2 regions of the Pseudoalteromonas sp. S3178 genome follow, and region 1 is predicted to be linked to the other one. Evidence: predicted binding sites of a transcription regulator. Region 1 holds the regulator's gene; the other holds the start of a gene.
The links. The regulator ArgR, encoded in region 1, controls arginine synthesis, uptake and breakdown. The targets are predictions, from matches to a motif close to ANTGAATANNTATTCANT.
Positions count from the first base shown of each region.

Region 2: a site for ArgR is predicted at 2,934-2,951, ahead of gltB (glutamate synthase large subunit). Genes of this name have one in related genera too.

Region 1 covers NZ_PNCW01000052.1:30,248-39,605, reverse strand. The annotation lists gene CWC11_RS14630 (S9 family peptidase) at 1-461, shown strand, start outside; gene CWC11_RS14625 (DUF3718 domain-containing protein) at 772-1,149, opposite strand; gene folA (type 3 dihydrofolate reductase) at 1,228-1,719, opposite strand; gene cgtA (Obg family GTPase CgtA) at 1,793-2,950, opposite strand; gene rpmA (50S ribosomal protein L27) at 3,091-3,348, opposite strand; gene rplU (50S ribosomal protein L21) at 3,365-3,676, opposite strand; gene ispB (octaprenyl diphosphate synthase) at 4,099-5,070, shown strand; gene mdh (malate dehydrogenase) at 5,165-6,097, opposite strand; gene argR (transcriptional regulator ArgR) at 6,323-6,790, shown strand; gene CWC11_RS14580 (Dyp-type peroxidase) at 6,787-7,686, opposite strand; gene CWC11_RS14575 (ABC transporter ATP-binding protein) at 7,732-8,778, opposite strand; gene CWC11_RS14570 (ABC transporter permease) at 8,779-9,358, opposite strand, start outside.
Region 2 covers NZ_PNCW01000001.1:6,072-13,963, reverse strand. The annotation lists gene CWC11_RS00045 (ABC transporter permease) at 1-344, opposite strand, end outside; gene CWC11_RS00040 (ABC transporter ATP-binding protein) at 348-1,058, opposite strand; gene CWC11_RS00035 (efflux RND transporter periplasmic adaptor subunit) at 1,101-2,354, opposite strand; gene gltB (glutamate synthase large subunit) at 3,053-7,510, shown strand; gene CWC11_RS00025 (glutamate synthase small subunit GltD family protein) at 7,520-7,892, shown strand, end outside.

The sequences.
Region 1 (9,358 bases):
TCACTCAAACAGATATGTTTAAAGCGGTTGTATCGGGCGCGCCAGTATCAAACATGACCAGTGCTTACAGTGGCATACGTTTAAAATCGGGGCTTGCGCGTCAATTTCAATACGAAACAGGGCAAAGCCGTATAGGTAAAAACTTATTTGAAGCACCCGAGCTTTACATTGAAAACTCACCGGTGTTTTTTGCAGATAAAGTAAATACCCCTATTTTAATTATGTTTGGCGATAAAGACGATGCAGTGCCGTGGCACGAAGGCGTGCAGTACTACCTTGCACTGCGCCGTGCAGGTAAAGACGCGACCTTTTTACAATACGAAGGCGAACCACATCACCTGAAAAAATTTCCTAATCAGGTCGATTTTTCAGTACGTATGATGCAGTACTTTGATCATTACTTAAAAGGCAAACCAGCTGCAAAGTGGATGACACAAGGCGAAGCATTCATTGAAGAGTAAATAATAGCAATCTGCAATAAGACTTAATCAATTTGAGAGATTAAACCTGTCGCTAACTACGTTACAAATTTCTCATTTACGACTGCATGGATGCAGAAGGTAGAGCAATGCAGGAGCAATTGCCGAGAACAACTAAATAACAAAATTTTTGCCTTGTTACCGACACGATTTTCTTACCTAAAATGGATCACCTAATTAAGCTGATTGGTAAAAACCACACTAAAAAGCCGATATTGCATGAGCAATATCGGCTTTTAATATTTTGGCAATAAAAAACCGCGTACTAAACGCGGTTTTTAAAAATAGTTTATTAAAGTCCTGCGCGGTCTTTAATTACAGCTATAAGAGGTGAACCAGCGTGATTGCCTTCAGCCCATGAGATGTCTGCACCATCAGAAAGCGAGCTCTTAGATAGGTTTTTAACTATATACTCACCAGTATCAACTGCGTTACTAGCAACAGCATGGCGAAGCAAGTTATTACCATTACACTGTACTGCATCATAAATGTTACGAATTTTTACACGAGAGCTCTTAAGCTTACTACGTAATCGGTTTTTATCATCTGCAGCAATGTACTCACAAATAGATACCGCTAATTGATCTTCAGCGTTTACAGGTGCTGTATACGAAAACGAACTTACAGCTACAACAGCAGTAAGTACAGCTAGCTTTGGTAATTTAAACATGACAAACCCTTTATGGTACTTTTTTCTTATATCGACTGTTTAATATTGTACCAACTCACCAAAATTTACGCAATAATGTTAACGTTTTTTGTATAAAGTTACGAATTTATAACTAGATTTATTCTTCTCATCAGGAAGATTTTGCACTTCTTCTTCGATATGCCAATTAGCTATTTTATTATAATCAGGAAACTGAGTATCCCCTTTTACATCCAAATCTATAAAGGTTAAATATAAGCGTTCAGCTTTTCCTAAAAACTGCTGATAAATATTTCCGCCGCCGATAATCATTACTTCTTCAACGTCACTAACCAGTTTTAATGCAGCCTCTGGCGTAGTTACTGTTTCAATACCTGGTGCGCTATATTTGTTATTACGCGTAATAATAATATTTCGACGACCGGGTAGAGGACGCCCGATTGACTCAAACGTTTTACGCCCCATGATCACAGGTTTTCCCGTCGTCACTTTTTTAAAGTGCTGTAAATCAGCAGGCAAATGCCATGGCATTTTATTATCGAGGCCAATTACACGATTGTTTGCCATTGCAGCGATCATAGAAATTATCATATTAAACACCTAGTACTTTATTCTTAAACAAAGAAAAAGGAGCATAAGCTCCTTTTTAATAAATTCAGTTTTATTAGCGCTCGTAGACAACTTCTACGTCGTAATCATCTTCATCCCAGTCGTCCCAATCATCATCATTGCCTTTACCTTTAGTGGCTTTTTCATGATAGGTATCCCACTTAAATTCAACTTCTTCATCTTCAACCTGTACAAACTTCTCTTTAGGCATACTATCTAGAAGTGTCATGATGTCGTGAATTAATGGCTGAGTGTGTAGCTTATTAATTGCTGAAATATTATAAATATTTTCAGTTTCGCCTAGCTCTTCTGCAATAGCTGTACATAACGCTTTTGCTTCGTCTTCTGGTAATAAGTCAATTTTATTGAATACTAACCAGCGCGGCTTCTCTGCGAGTTTAGGGCTGTATTGGTGTAACTCATTAATAATGGCAAATGCATTATCTACAGGGTTAGAACCGTCCACTGGCATTACATCAATAATATGCAATAGCACGCGACAACGCTCTAAATGCTTTAAGAAACGAATACCTAAGCCAGCACCATCAGATGCCCCCTCAATTAATCCAGGTATATCTGCTATAACAAATGACTTGTTAGCTTCTGGACGCACAACACCTAAATTAGGAATAAGCGTCGTAAATGGATAATCAGCTACTTTAGGGCGCGCTGCAGATACACTACGAATAAATGTAGATTTACCGGCATTTGGCAAGCCAAGTAGGCCTACATCGGCTAATAGTAGTAACTCTAGTTTTAAGTTACGTACTTCACCCGGTGTACCTAATGTTTTTTGACGAGGAGCACGGTTAGTACTTGATTTAAAACGTGCATTCCCCAAGCCGTGGAAACCACCTTTTGCAACCAATATTCTTTGACCATGTTGAGTTAAATCACCTAGCCCCTCTTGGGTGTCAACATCCATGATTCGTGTGCCAACCGGTACCATAACAAATAAATCATCGGCTTTTTTACCTGTACAGTTACGGCTTCGACCATTTGTGCCACGTTCAGCTCTGTGAAAACGCTCAAATTGATAATCAATTAGGGTATTTAAGTTTTCATCAGCTTGTAGATAAACACTACCACCGTCTCCACCGTCACCGCCATCAGGTCCACCATCTGGTACATATTTTTCACGACGGAAAGACACAATGCCGCTGCCACCGTCTCCAGCTTCTGCGCGGATTTCTACTTCATCTACAAACTTCATGATTACTCACTTTAGGGATTGGCTTGTTTAATAACTCTATTATATACCCAAGCCAACGCAAATGCAGGCTTGGGTATATATTTGACTGGACTACAAAACAAAAAACCCCGCAAAGGCGGGGTTTTTAACTACCTTACTGATTACTCAGCTACGATAGTTACGTATTTACGGTTTAAAGGACCTTTTTGTTCAAATTGAACTTTACCATCTGCTTTTGCGAAGATAGTGTGGTCTTTACCGATACCTACGTTTGCGCCAGGGTGGAAACGAGTTCCACGTTGACGAACAATGATGCTACCCGCTAGAACTGATTCGCCACCAAAACGCTTAACACCTAGGCGTTTGCTTTCTGAATCGCGACCGTTACGAGTACTACCAGCTGCTTTTTTATGTGCCATTTCTAAGTACCTCTAATTAAGCGCTAATGCCAGTGATTTTAACTTCAGTGAACCATTGACGATGGCCCATTTGCTTACGAGAATGCTTACGGCGTCTAAATTTAACAACCTTAATCTTCTCACCGCGACCATGTGAAACAACCTCAGCTGTTACTTTACCACCGTTTACGAACGGTACACCGATCTCGATTTTCTCACCATCAGCAACTAAAAGTACTGAATCAAATTCTACTGCCGCACCAGTTTCAACGTCTAATTTTTCAAGACGAATCGTTTGACCTTCAGTCACACGATGCTGTTTACCACCACTTTGGAAAACCGCGTACATAATTAACTCCGTCTGTGCGCCCTCAAATCGACGCAACTAAAATATTCTTCGATAGGGCGCGAAGTTTACGCTAACGCGAAATAACTAGCAAGCCTATTTTGTAATTAAAATGAATAAAAAGTAGCTGCATTGAGAGCAATTCAATATTTCCCCCATTTTATATTAATTAGGCCTTTTGCCAAGCGCTTTTTAGCCCTTGCTTAAAATTATTTTATGTAGGCAAACAACCCGCCAACAGTACAATAACTAATCGTAACTGATACTGCGATTTGGTTATCAATTAAACAGTTATCTTGGCTAATTCAGTCTAAATTAAGTACTTTAATAGTGTTTTTTCAATCAATCGTCACAAAATATCGAGCTAGTGCATTTTTTGTTGTACAATCTGCGCCGTTCACACATAAAAATTGGCTCGGAGATCAATGGATATAAAAGCTATCCAGGCGTTAATCGAAAGCGATATGAATGACGTCAATCAACTTATACATGCGCAAATGCGCTCAGATGTGGCGTTAGTTAACCAACTAGGTTTATACATTGTAAACAGCGGCGGTAAGCGCGTGCGTCCAATGCTGGCTATATTAGCTGCCAGAGCTTTAGGCTATCAGGGCAAAGATCATATTACGCTTGCAACAATTGTTGAGTTTATTCATACCGCAACGCTATTACACGATGACGTTGTAGATGAGTCTAACTTACGCCGAGGCACACCTACAGCAAATGCTGAATTTGGTAATGCAGCTAGCGTGCTTGTCGGTGACTTTATTTATACTCGCTCTTTTCAGCTAATGGTTGGCCTTGGTAAAATGCAGGTTATGCAGGTCCTAGCGGATGCAACTAACATTATAGCTGAGGGCGAAGTACTGCAATTAATGAACTGCAACGATCCCGATACTACCGAAGCTAGCTACATGCAGGTAATCTATTCTAAAACAGCTAAATTATTTGAAGCGGCTACAGGCCTAGCTGCAATTATTACTGAGCAAGATAAAACAACACTTGAGGCACTTAATTTATACGGTATGCATTTAGGAACCGCTTTTCAGCTTGTTGATGATGTACTCGATTACAATGCAAATGCTGATCAATTGGGTAAAAATATAGGTGATGATTTAGCCGAAGGTAAGCCAACTTTGCCACTTATATATGCAATGCAACATGGCAATACACATCAAACACAATTAATTCGTGATGCTATTGAACACAGTAATGGTATGGAGCATTTAGAAGAGATTTTATCTACGCTCAAACAAACCAATGCGCTTGAGTTTACAATGCAAAAAGCAGAGCTTGAAGCCGATAAAGCGATTGCTTGCTTAGACTTTTTACCTGAATCTGAATACAAACATGCATTAGTCAGCTTAGCCCGTATAGCCGTTGACCGCGATCACTAACCTTAGTACGCCTCTTAATTTTGATTAAGAGTAAACAAATCTCGAGCAACAAAAAAGCCTGCAAATGCAGGCTTTTTTAATACTCAATTGGCTATTACGCCATGAAATCAACACCTTCTTTGATGTCTTTTTTCAGTGTTTCAAGCATATCGTTTTTAGCTTTTTCTTCAAATGCGCTTAGCTCGCCGTAAGAAAGAATTTCTTCTACGCCGTTTTTACCTAAACGTACTGGGTGAGCAAAATACTCTGCATCGCCATTTTCAACAGCAACATATGCGTAATCTACTACGTCTTCACCTTGTAGGCCTTTAACTAAAGACATACAAAAACGTGCAGCAGCAGCACCCATAGATAATGTAGCAGAACCACCACCCGCTTTGGCATTTACAACTTCAGTACCTGCGTTTTGGATACGTGGAGTAAGTGCAGCTACTTCTTCATCAGTAAAGCTTACGCCTTCAACTTGAGAAAGTAGAGGAAGAATAGTTGTGCCTGAGTGACCGCCAATTACTGGTACTTTAACAGTTGCTACGTCTACGCCTTTAAGTTCAGCAACAAAAGCTTCTGAACGAATCACGTCAAGTGTAGTAATACCAAATACGCGTTTAGCGTCGTAAGTACCTGCTTTTTTAAATACTTCAGCAACAATTGGTACAGTGCCGTTTACTGGGTTTGTAATAATACCTACAAACGCTTTAGGACAGCTTGCAACAATACCTTCAGCTAATGTTTTGATGATGCCGGCATTTACGTTGAATAAATCCGCACGATCCATACCTGGTTTACGTGGCATACCCGCTGGGATAAGTACGATATCAGAACCTTCAAGCGCTTTATTTAAATCGTCTGCGCCAAAGCCTGCAACTTTTACATCTGTTGGGATGTGAGAAAGATCAACAGCAACACCTGGTACTACTGGTGCAACATCGTAAAGTGATAATTCAGAGCCAGCTGGTAAGCCTGTTTTTAATAATAAAGACAACGCTTGACCGATACCGCCTGCAGCACCTAATACAGCAACTTTCATTGGAATTCTCCGTAATTTGAGGTAGGAAATATTTGTGGCTCTTAAGATAATGAAATTAGCGACTAAAAACAAATTTATCCTGCTTATTTCAGGTATATTTTCGACCATAGTTGTAAACTTTGCTCGTTTATCGCATCAAACTGGCAAGTTAACTAAACAACTGCTGCATAATTATTCATTTTTGTGTAGAATTTGCATTATAAATAACAAAAATGAATAAAGACTATGCAACCACAAGATAAACAAGAAGCGTTAGTTAAAGCGTTTAAATCCCTTTTAAAAGAAGAAAATTTTGGCTCTCAAGGCGAAATAGTCGATGCTCTAAAAGAACAAGGCTTTGACAATATAAGTCAAAGTAAAGTGTCGCGTATGTTAAGCAAGTTTGGTGCTGTACGTACACGTAACGCAAAGCAAGAAATGGTTTACTGCTTACCGGCCGAAATGGGGGTACCAACAGCTAAAAGCCCGCTGCGTCAGCTAGTAATTGATATTATGCATAATGAAATGATGATTATCATCACCACGAGTCCTGGGGCTGCACAATTAATTGCACGTTTGCTGGATTCATTAGGTAAAGCAGATGGTGTTTTAGGCACAATTGCAGGTGATGACACCATATTTATTGCGCCAGCAAAAATATCAGAAATAGACATTACGCTCGAGCGCGTCCGTATTTTATTTGATACGGTTTAAAGCTGCTTTAAAAACCCAATTGAGGGTGCAAAAAACGCGGACCCCATATCGGCTTGAGTAAAATCAAGCCAATGGTCATAACACTCCCCTGCCCCTAAGCGACTCGTAAGTACCTTTTCAAACGCACTACCCGATGCAGAGCAAGTAATACTTAGCATTCCTTGCTCATAAACATCGCCATAAGGCATGCTTTGATTGAGTAATAGCGCATGACCATTTTCATCTTTTAATTCACTTCGCGATGCATGACTAGTGCTAATAGCGGGCTCAATGAGTGTATTATCTAAACGCGTACGCCCCATAATTTGCTCTTGCTCGCTCAGTGATAAATGCTGCCATACAGTTAGGTCGTGTTTAAAACGCTGCACATGGATATAACTGCCCTGATCTTCAAAACTATTTGGCTTGTTAACCAGCGCCGTTGCACGCTTTTGCCTGCCATGTGGCGTGTTGCCTCCATAAATAAAACCATTAAAGTCACGACCATCTAAAAAGCGAAAGTTACGAATTTGCTCCACCAGCTCAACATCAGGGGCAAATAACTTTAAAATTTGTAGCGCAAATAAATGGTTAACGTCTTCTCGGTCTGAGCGTATTTGAATAAATAAGTCACATGGCTGGGCACTCATAACAAAATCGCTATGGTTTATATTAGGAAAGCTTTGTAGTTCGCTAGGGATATATTCAGGCAAAATATGCGGCCAATACTGGGCGCCAATAGCAACCATGCACGAAAGCATAGACTCCGAAAACTGATCGCTAAACTCCTCCTCAATAGCGCTAACTCGTTTGAGCTTTGCACGCAACGATTCGTCCTGAGCGTCAAATACATTAAAAAATAGGTGCAAACCATGTAAGTTTGCTTCAGCACAAATCCCAGACTGCGCTTGCGCCATTGTTATTCCTTAGCTTTTTATATAACACAGCGAATAACACATTGATTATGATTCGAAAAAATTCACCGTGTGGGGTTTTATTTTTATAATAACCTGTTCATTTTTCTCAAATGACTGGCCATATTGTGCAGCAACTTCAATCTCTTGCTCTGCAATTACAACACTATAAACATAAGCAGAGCCAATAAAACGACGACTTAAAATAGTAATAGCTTGGCCATTTTCATCGCAATTTTTATACGCTAACTCTATTTGATGAGGGCGAATATATAATTGCCCATTTTTAGTTTTGTGCGTATGCGCAACTTGCGATTTAACGACACCAAACGCCGTATTATATTCAGTTGCTGTTAATGCTTGTGCGTCTAAGTATATGCCCTGACCCAGAAACTCTGCAACCTCCTTTGACTTTGGCACAGCAAAAAGCGCTTCTGGTGAGCCCTGCTGAGCAATTTTACCTCGATGCATAATGGCAAGCGTGTCTGAAAAAGCAAAGGCCTCTTCTTTTGAGTGCGTAACGAATACAGCTGACACTTGCTGTGTTTTAATAATGCGACGGATATCAGCAATAAGCTCAAAACGCACTTGCGTATCAATATTAGAAAAGGGCTCATCGAGCAATAATAAACTAGGTTTATAAGCCAGTGCCCGCGCTATAGCTACACGTTGCTGCTGCCCACCAGAGAGCTGATGTGGAAAACGTTTTGCACAGCCGGTTAAGTGCACCAACTTAAGCATTTCTTCAACACGCGCGCGCTTTTGCTCTTTATTTGTTTTGTTTAGCCCAAACGCAATATTATCGGCCACTGTAAGGTGCGGAAACAATGCATAATCTTGAAACATCATTCCTATATTACGATGCTCTGGTGAGACAAATGATTGCTCGTCGCTTACAAGCTTACCATCTATAAATATACTGCCTTGATTGGTCTCTATTAACCCTGCAATTGCTTTTAATGTTGTTGTTTTGCCACAACCACTGGCGCCAAGTAAGCAGACTATTTCGTCCTTACCAACCGTTAAATCTAAATTATGTAGCACTTGCGTGGCACTGTAGTGATAGCTCACGCCTTGTAAAATTAAACTACTCATTTAACTGCGCTGCTCCATAGAACGGTTAATAAAATACAAAGGTATAAACCCAACAATAACAATAAATAATGCAGATATAGATGCAAGCTCTAATTGCTCATCACTGACGTACTGAAAAACATGTGTCGCTAAACTTTCAAAGTTAAAAGGTCGTAACAGCAAAGCTGCAGGCAATTCTTTCATGCATTCAATAAACACTAATAACGCAGCGGTCAGCAACCCTCTTCGTAGTAAAGGTAAATGCACTAAACGCAGTGTTTGCCCTAAGCTTTTACCCATAGATTGGCTGGCCATATCGAGCGAAGGGCTGATCCGTACAAAGCTTGACTCTATTGCACCATGAGCAATGGCATAAAAACGCACAACATAAGCGAGTATGATGGTTAAAATACTGCCTGTAAGTAATAAACCTATATCTAAGTTATAGGGCTCTAGCGCTGTATTAATAGAGTTTTCTAGTAAAGTAAGCGGCAGTAACACCGCAATTGCAAGCACAGTACCTGGTAGCGCATAACCTGTACTTGCTAACCGACCTGGTATTAAAGGATATGTTTGTTTTGCTACGCGTTGATAAAACACC
Region 2 (7,892 bases), on a different contig from region 1:
TTTATTTTGTCAGAGTCTAAATAAACCGAAAAGCCGGTACGCATCATGGCCACTTTCCTATCTAAAGAGGGTGTCTTTAATAAGTTCTCTGCATCTTGATAGGTGAGTTGTAGCGGCACGTTATCTTCTGTCCGCCACGTACTACCGTCGTCCATTGTTTGTAATTGCACACTGTAAAGTTGGCTGCTTTTTTCCGGGATAGGATCGGCCGACATCATGTGGTAAACACTTAGGCTGGTCATTGTTATGCCAATACCTATCGCAATGGCAAGTACCATCAAAAAGCTAACCAGTGGGGTGCGCTTGAAGCTGCGCCAACTTAAATCTAAATAATGAATAAACATTAGTTAAACCCCCGATGCTGTTTTAATGTTTTGCGCACCTTGGTAAAGCGTAAAGTCGGCAAGTTGCCCATCAACTACTTGAATATTGCGCGGAGCGCGGCGGGCTAATTCGCTATCGTGCGTCACCATGATAATAGTGGCACCATCGCGATTTATTTGCTCAAGTAACTCCATTACTTGGCGTGCCATTAAGCTGTCAAGGTTACCTGTTGGTTCATCAGCAAGTAAAAAACGCGGCTCGCCTGCAAGCGCACGGGCAATTGCTACACGTTGTTGCTGACCACCAGAGAGTTGTTGAGGTAAATGTTTAGCGCGAGATGCTAAGCCAACTTGCTCAAGGCATTGCTCAATTCGACGTTTTCGCTCATTTGCTTTAATCCCTCGGTAACGAAGAGGAACTTCTATGTTTTCATACAAGTTCAAATCGGGAATTAAATTAAAGCCTTGGAATATAAAACCAATTTTTTGATTACGCAAATCAGCACGTTGGTTGTCGTTTAGGCTGCCAACATTAACGCCATCTAACAGATATTGACCATCGTTAAAAGGCTCGAGCATACCTGCAATATTTAAAAAGGTTGTTTTGCCTGAGCCACTAGGACCGGTAACAGCAATAAATTCGCCTTCGTTTACTTGCAAATTGAAATCTCGAAGCGCATGGGTTTGCACCATTTCTGTTTGGTATACTTTACTTACATTGTTCATTTGTAACATGGTTGTTCCTAATTATTTTTAGCGTTGGCTGAGAACGTCTGTTTAATTCAATAAAATCGTGTCGGCTTGTTTAAAGTCGCTGTAGCTTGAAATAATAATTTCATCGTTTTCTTTTAGTCCGCTCAATAGCTCAACGGCATTAATGCTGGTGGCACCTATTGTAATAGGTATGCGCTTTGCGATATTGCCATCGACCTTATAGGCAACAATTCCGCCTTGCTGCATAAATGCGCCGCGTTTTATCTGTAATACATCTTCTCGGTTGTCGAGTAAAATGCGTGCAGTTAAGCGTTGGTTCTGACGAATGTTGTTAGTACCACCTTTAAATCGAACGCGTGCTGTTACTTCACGATTATTAACTTCTGGTGATATGGCGGACAAATTTCCCATTACTATTTCACTGCCCAACTTAAGCTCTACTTTCATACCGAGCCCTAATTCGTTCGCGTAACTTTCAGGTACTTGAAGCTCTGCTTCAAAATTACTTAAGTCGACGAGTGTCATAAGAGGTTGGCTTTGCGTGACTGCGGCTTTTTGTTGCACTAACAGGTTACCCACGATCCCTGTAACGGAAGCCTTAATAGATAGGTTGCTTACTTTTCTGATTAAATCGTTAACAATAAGTTGTTGGTGGGTCACATCACTTTTAGCTGCTTGTAGCTCAAAGGCGAGCGTATCTTTAGCAAGGTGCACTTCTTGTTGCGCGTGTTTATATGTCAGCTTTGCTCGAGATAAATCATCAACGGCTTTTTCAAGGTCAATTTGGCTAATCAAGTGTTTTTGTATTGATAATTGTGCGCGACGGTTTTCGCGTTCAGCGGCATTTAGTTCAACGTTCGCCATATCAAGTGTTTTATTTAAGGTGAGCGTTTGGCGCCTTGCTTGCAAATGTTTTCTTTGTTGCTCGCTTTTGAGCCTTTCAAGTACAGACTCTTGCTGTTTTAATTCGTTTGTTAACTCGGGGCTCTGCAATAGAGCAAGTATATCGCCTTGCTTTACGGTATCGCCTGCTTTTACTTTTAAATCTATAAATCCACGCTCTGGGCTATACACTTGAGGGGCATTTGCAGCAACAATTTTACCACTGGCGGCAATGTCTCGAATAAGTGTTTTAATATGTACCTTAGCAATTTGTACTTTTGAGCGACTAATAGAGCTTTTTGCGCTATGGCTTGTTAAAAAAATATAAGCGGTTATAGAGGTTATAATTAAAACAATTACAGCGACTAAGGCGTGTTTTAAATAATTTACAGGCGCTTTTACCTGTACGTCTTGTGCGCTAGTATCTTTAATCATCTTGCTCTCCTATATTGCTTTTATATATTTTTCGCACAGCAGTAACAAAGCTGCTGTGCAAATAGCTGCAATAGGAGAGAGTAAAAATAAGCTTAGAGTAAACATAGTAATTCCAATTAGCGATTATGTATAAGGCTATACGATTAGCATGCCAACTCTTAGGTTACTGATATTTAATGTTTTTTATTTTTTAGACTTTAATATCTATGTCCGCGGACAGTTTATGTGTCCGCTGCGGACACAATGTTAGATAAAAATTCACTAACAATGTACAAAAAAGGTGCTGAATTTTCATAACTATACTCATGAGCTCCAATAATGAAGAGTTTAAGCCACTAAAATTAAGAAACAGCACAAAACTATCTAAATGTTAACTGAATTACAGGCACGGGAGTGAATACTTATTCAGCGCAGCACTTGTTTACGTTTACGTAAGGTGTAACTGTTTGGGTCCTTTGTTTTTACAAAATGTTAAACTTGACACCAGTGTCATAAAAAAATAACGGTCAAATAACCGCTAATTGTTAAAACTTATAAGTAAAAAAGATATCTTGCCTTGAAGTGAGAAATATTCAAGAATGTGAATATGTATTCAAAATAATATTGACTCTATTTACTATAGAGGCTAGTTTTGTGCGTCTGTTAGCAAATCGTCGAGCAGTTCATTCACGTTAACAGTGCAGCAAGGGGAGGGGTCTATGTTATACGACTCAAAATTAGAAAAAGATAATTGTGGCTTTGGCTTAATAGCCCAAGTTAATGGTCAGGCTAGTCATAGGCTTATACGTACAGCTATAACTGGACTTGATCGCATGCAACACCGCGGTGGTATTTCTGCCGATGGTAAAACTGGTGACGGCTGTGGTTTATTACTGCAAAAGCCTGACAGTTTTTTCCGTGCTATTGCCAGTGAACATAATTGGCACTTAGGTAAAAATTACGCCGTAGGCATGGTTTTCTTAAATTCAGATCCCGTTTTAGCACAAGCTGCAAAACAGGTTTTATGTGAAGAATTAGAACAAGAAACACTTAAAATACTAGGCTGGCGTGAAGTGCCAACCGACCCTTCAATGCTAGGTCCTATTGCTACCCAGCAGTTACCTGGTTTTGAACAAATTTTTGTTAGTGCGCCTGAAGGCTGGCGCTCTAAAGATTTAGAACGCCGTTTGTATGTAGCACGTCGTCGTGCAGAAAAGCGTTTAGCGCAAGATGAGTCATTTTATATTGCAAGTTTATCTGGGTTAGTCACTATCTATAAAGGCCTTATGATGCCTGCAGATTTGCCTAACTTTTATTTAGATTTAGCCGACATTCGTATGACTAGCGCTATTTGTGTTTTCCATCAGCGTTTTTCTACCAATACTCAGCCGCGTTGGCCTTTAGCGCAACCGTTTAGGTATTTAGCGCATAATGGTGAAATAAACACCATTGAAGGTAACCGTCAATGGGCACGAGCTCGCTCGTATAAGTTTTCATCGCCACTTATTCCTGATTTACAAAGCGCAGCGCCATTTGTAAACGAAACTGGCTCTGATTCATCAAGCTTAGATAACATGCTTGAGCTGTTTTTAGCCGGTGGTATGGATTTATTCCGTGCTATGCGCATGCTAGTGCCGCCTGCATGGCAAAAAAACCGTGCAATGGATGATGATTTGCGCGCATTCTATGACTTTAACTCCATGCACATGGAACCATGGGATGGCCCAGCGGGTATTGTAATGTCCGATGGTCGCTTTGCAGCATGTAACCTTGACCGTAATGGCCTTCGCCCAGCGCGCTATGTTATTACACAAGATGGTTTTATCACACTCGCATCAGAAGTGGGCATTTGGGATTACACTGCCGATGAAGTAGTCGAAAAAGGCCGTGTTGGACCAGGTGAATTATTAGTAATTGATACAAAGCTTGGCAAAATTTGGCACTCAGATGAAATCGATCAAGATTTAAAATCACGCCACCCTTATAAGTCATGGCTTGAAGAAAACGTTAAGCGTTTAACACCATTTGAAGAGCTTACTGAGCAAGATGCGGGTAATCGCTCATTTGATGACGAAACGCTTGCGAAGTACCAAAAAATGTTTGGCTACACAAATGAAGAGCTCGATAGTGTTATTCGTGTAATGGGTGAAAACGGCCAAGAAGCGACAGGCTCAATGGGCGATGACACGCCATTTGCTGTGTTAAGTGAAGGGCATCGTTCACTTTACGATTACTTCCGTCAAAAGTTTGCTCAAGTAACCAATCCGCCTATCGATCCGCTACGTGAAAACCATGTAATGTCACTTGCTACTTGTATTGGTAGTGAGCAAAATGTATTTAACGAAACAACAGGCCACGCTAAGCGCTTACAGTTCGATACGCCTATTTTAATGTACGCAGACATGCAGCAACTACTTAATGCTGATGACGAGCACTACAGCTACTGTAAAATAGATATTACTTATACAGCTGAAGAGGGCTTAGAAAAGGCAGTGGCGCGAATTTGTGATTCTGCACAAGAAAAAGCCGCAGCGGGTTGTGTCATGCTTATATTGACTGACCGTAATTTTAGCGAAACAAGTTTACCAGTTCCTGCTGCTATGGCGGTAGGTGCAGTACAAAAGCGCCTTGTAGATACAAATCTTCGCTGCGAATCTAACATTATCATTGAAACGGGTAGTGTTCGCGATGCACACCAATTTGCCGTACTACTTGGCTTTGGCGCAACAGCGATTTACCCATACCTTGCGTACGAGTCACTTGTTGCGATGAGCGACAGTAAAGTGATTGAAAAATCGTACTGCGAAGTAACACTTTCATACCGTAAAGCCATTAATAAAGGCTTATACAAAATAATGTCTAAAATGGGCATAAGTACAGTTGCATCGTATCGTTGTTCAATGCTTTTTGAAGCGGTTGGTTTATCTGACTCTATGGTAGATATGTGCTTTAAAGGTGTTGCAAGTCGTATTAAAGGTGCGTGTTTTAGTGATTTTGATAGTGATCAGCAAAAGCTTCATAAACTGGCCTTTAGTAAGCGCAAGCTACTAAGCCATGGTGGCTTATTAAAATACGTGCACGGTGGTGAGTACCATGCTTATAACCCAGATGTTATTCAAACGCTGCAAAAAGCGGTACGCTCAGGAGATTACAAAGACTACGGCGCTTACGCAAATTTAGTTAATAATCGTCCAATTGCTACTTTGCGCGACATGTTAGCGCTTAAATTACCTGAAAAAGGCATTAGTGTTGACGATGTAGAGCCAGCTGAAAACCTATATAAACGTTTTGATTCAGCAGCAATGAGTATTGGTGCACTCTCACCAGAAGCGCATGAAGCGTTAGCTATTGCGATGAACCGCTTAGGTGGTTGTTCAAACTCTGGTGAAGGCGGTGAAGATAAATTACGTTTTGGCACTGAGAAAAACTCACGAATTAAGCAAGTTGCTTCTGGACGATTTGGTGTAACGCCGCATTACCTTCGTAATGCTGATGTAATTCAAATCAAAGTGGCGCAGGGTGCTAAGCCTGGTGAAGGTGGACAACTACCGGGTGAAAAAGTAACGCCTTATATTGCTAAACTTCGTTATTCAGTTCCGGGTGTAACACTAATATCACCACCACCGCATCACGACATTTACTCGATTGAGGATTTAGCTCAGCTAATATTCGATTTAAAACAAGTAAATCCTGAAGCGATGATTTCGGTTAAGTTAGTGTCAGAACCTGGCGTGGGCACAATTGCTACAGGTGTAGCTAAAGCATACGCTGATTTAATTACAATTTCGGGTTACGACGGCGGCACAGGCGCAAGCCCGCTTACGTCTGTAAAATATGCAGGTAGCCCATGGGAGCTTGGCCTTGCTGAAACTCAACAAGCACTTGTTGAAAATGGCCTTCGTCATCGTATTCGTCTGCAAACAGATGGCGGCTTAAAAACAGGTTTAGACATCATTAAAGCGGCTATTTTAGGTGCAGAAAGCTTTGGCTTTGGTACCGGCCCAATGGTGGCGCTTGGTTGTAAATACCTTAGGATTTGTCACTTAAATAACTGTGCGACCGGTGTTGCAACACAAGACGAAACGCTACGTCAAAAGCACTACCATGGCTTACCAGAAATGGCGATGAATTACTTTAAGTTTATAGCGCAAGAAGCACGCGAGATCATGGCAAGCTTAGGTGTTGCAAACTTAACTGATTTAATCGGTCGTTTAGATTTACTTGAAGCGATTGAAGGTAAAACAGCTAAGCAAAAGAAAATAGATTTATCATCTGTGATTGCTCAGCCTAATAACCCAACGGGCGAAACATTATTTTGTAGCGCACCAAATAGCTCCCATTATTTAGGTGAGTTAAACGAAACGTTATTAGGTAAAGCACAACAAGCAATTGATACATCATCAGGTATTTCGCTTGTGAGTCGTATATGTAATACAGATCGCTCAGTAGGGGCTATGTTATCTGGCTATATTGCATCTAAACATGGTAACCAAGGTATGGCTGCTGACCCTGTTGCAATTGAGCTACACGGTACTGCAGGGCAATCATTTGGTGTTTGGAATGCCGGTGGCCTAGAAATGACGTTAATAGGCGATGCAAACGACTACGTGGGTAAAGGCATGGCTGGCGGTAAGCTCGTTATTCGTCCACCACTGGGTTCATCGTTTGAAAGCCATAAAGCGACTATTGCAGGCAACACATGTTTGTACGGCGCTACGGGCGGTAAATTATTTGCTGCAGGCTGTGCAGGCGAGCGTTTTGCTGTTCGTAACTCAGGTGTACAAGCGGTTGTAGAAGGCGTAGGCGACAATGGCTGTGAATACATGACCGGCGGAGTTGTTTGTGTACTTGGTAATATTGGCGTTAACTTTGGCGCGGGTATGACAGGTGGTTTTGCTTATATTTTAGATGAGCGAAATGACTTTGAAAAACGTATTAACCCAGAGCTAGTTGAAGTCGTAACACTTGATGATTTAAGTTCGCACCAAGAACATTTACGCGGCTTAATTGCTGAACATTTAGAGCTTACTGGCTCGTGCCGTGCAGAAACCATTTTAGCTAACTTTGAATTGTATTTACCTATGTTCAAGCTAGTTAAACCAAAATCAAGTGATGTAAAAAGTTTACTCGGGCATCGCGCTCGCAGTAGCGCAGAACTTCGTGTTCAAGCGCAATAAGGGGGCAGTATGAGCGAAAATGTATATCAATTTATAGACGTGCAGCGCGTAGATCCGCGCAAAAAACCAATCTCGTCGCGTAAAAAATCTTTCGTGGAAATTTACGAACCCTTTTCAGAGAATCAGGTGAACTCACAAGCTGACCGTTGTTTAGATTGTGGTAACCCGTACTGTGAATGGAAATGCCCAGTGCATAACTACATTCCTCAGTGGTTAAAGTTAATTAGAACAGGCCGCATTTTAGAAGCGGCTGAGCTTTCTCACCGTACAAACAGTTTGCCAGAGGTATGTGGACGTGTTTGCCCACAAGACAGACTGTGTGAAGGGTCATGTACGCTTGATGAAGAGTTTGGTGCAGTAACCATTGGTAACATTGAAAAGT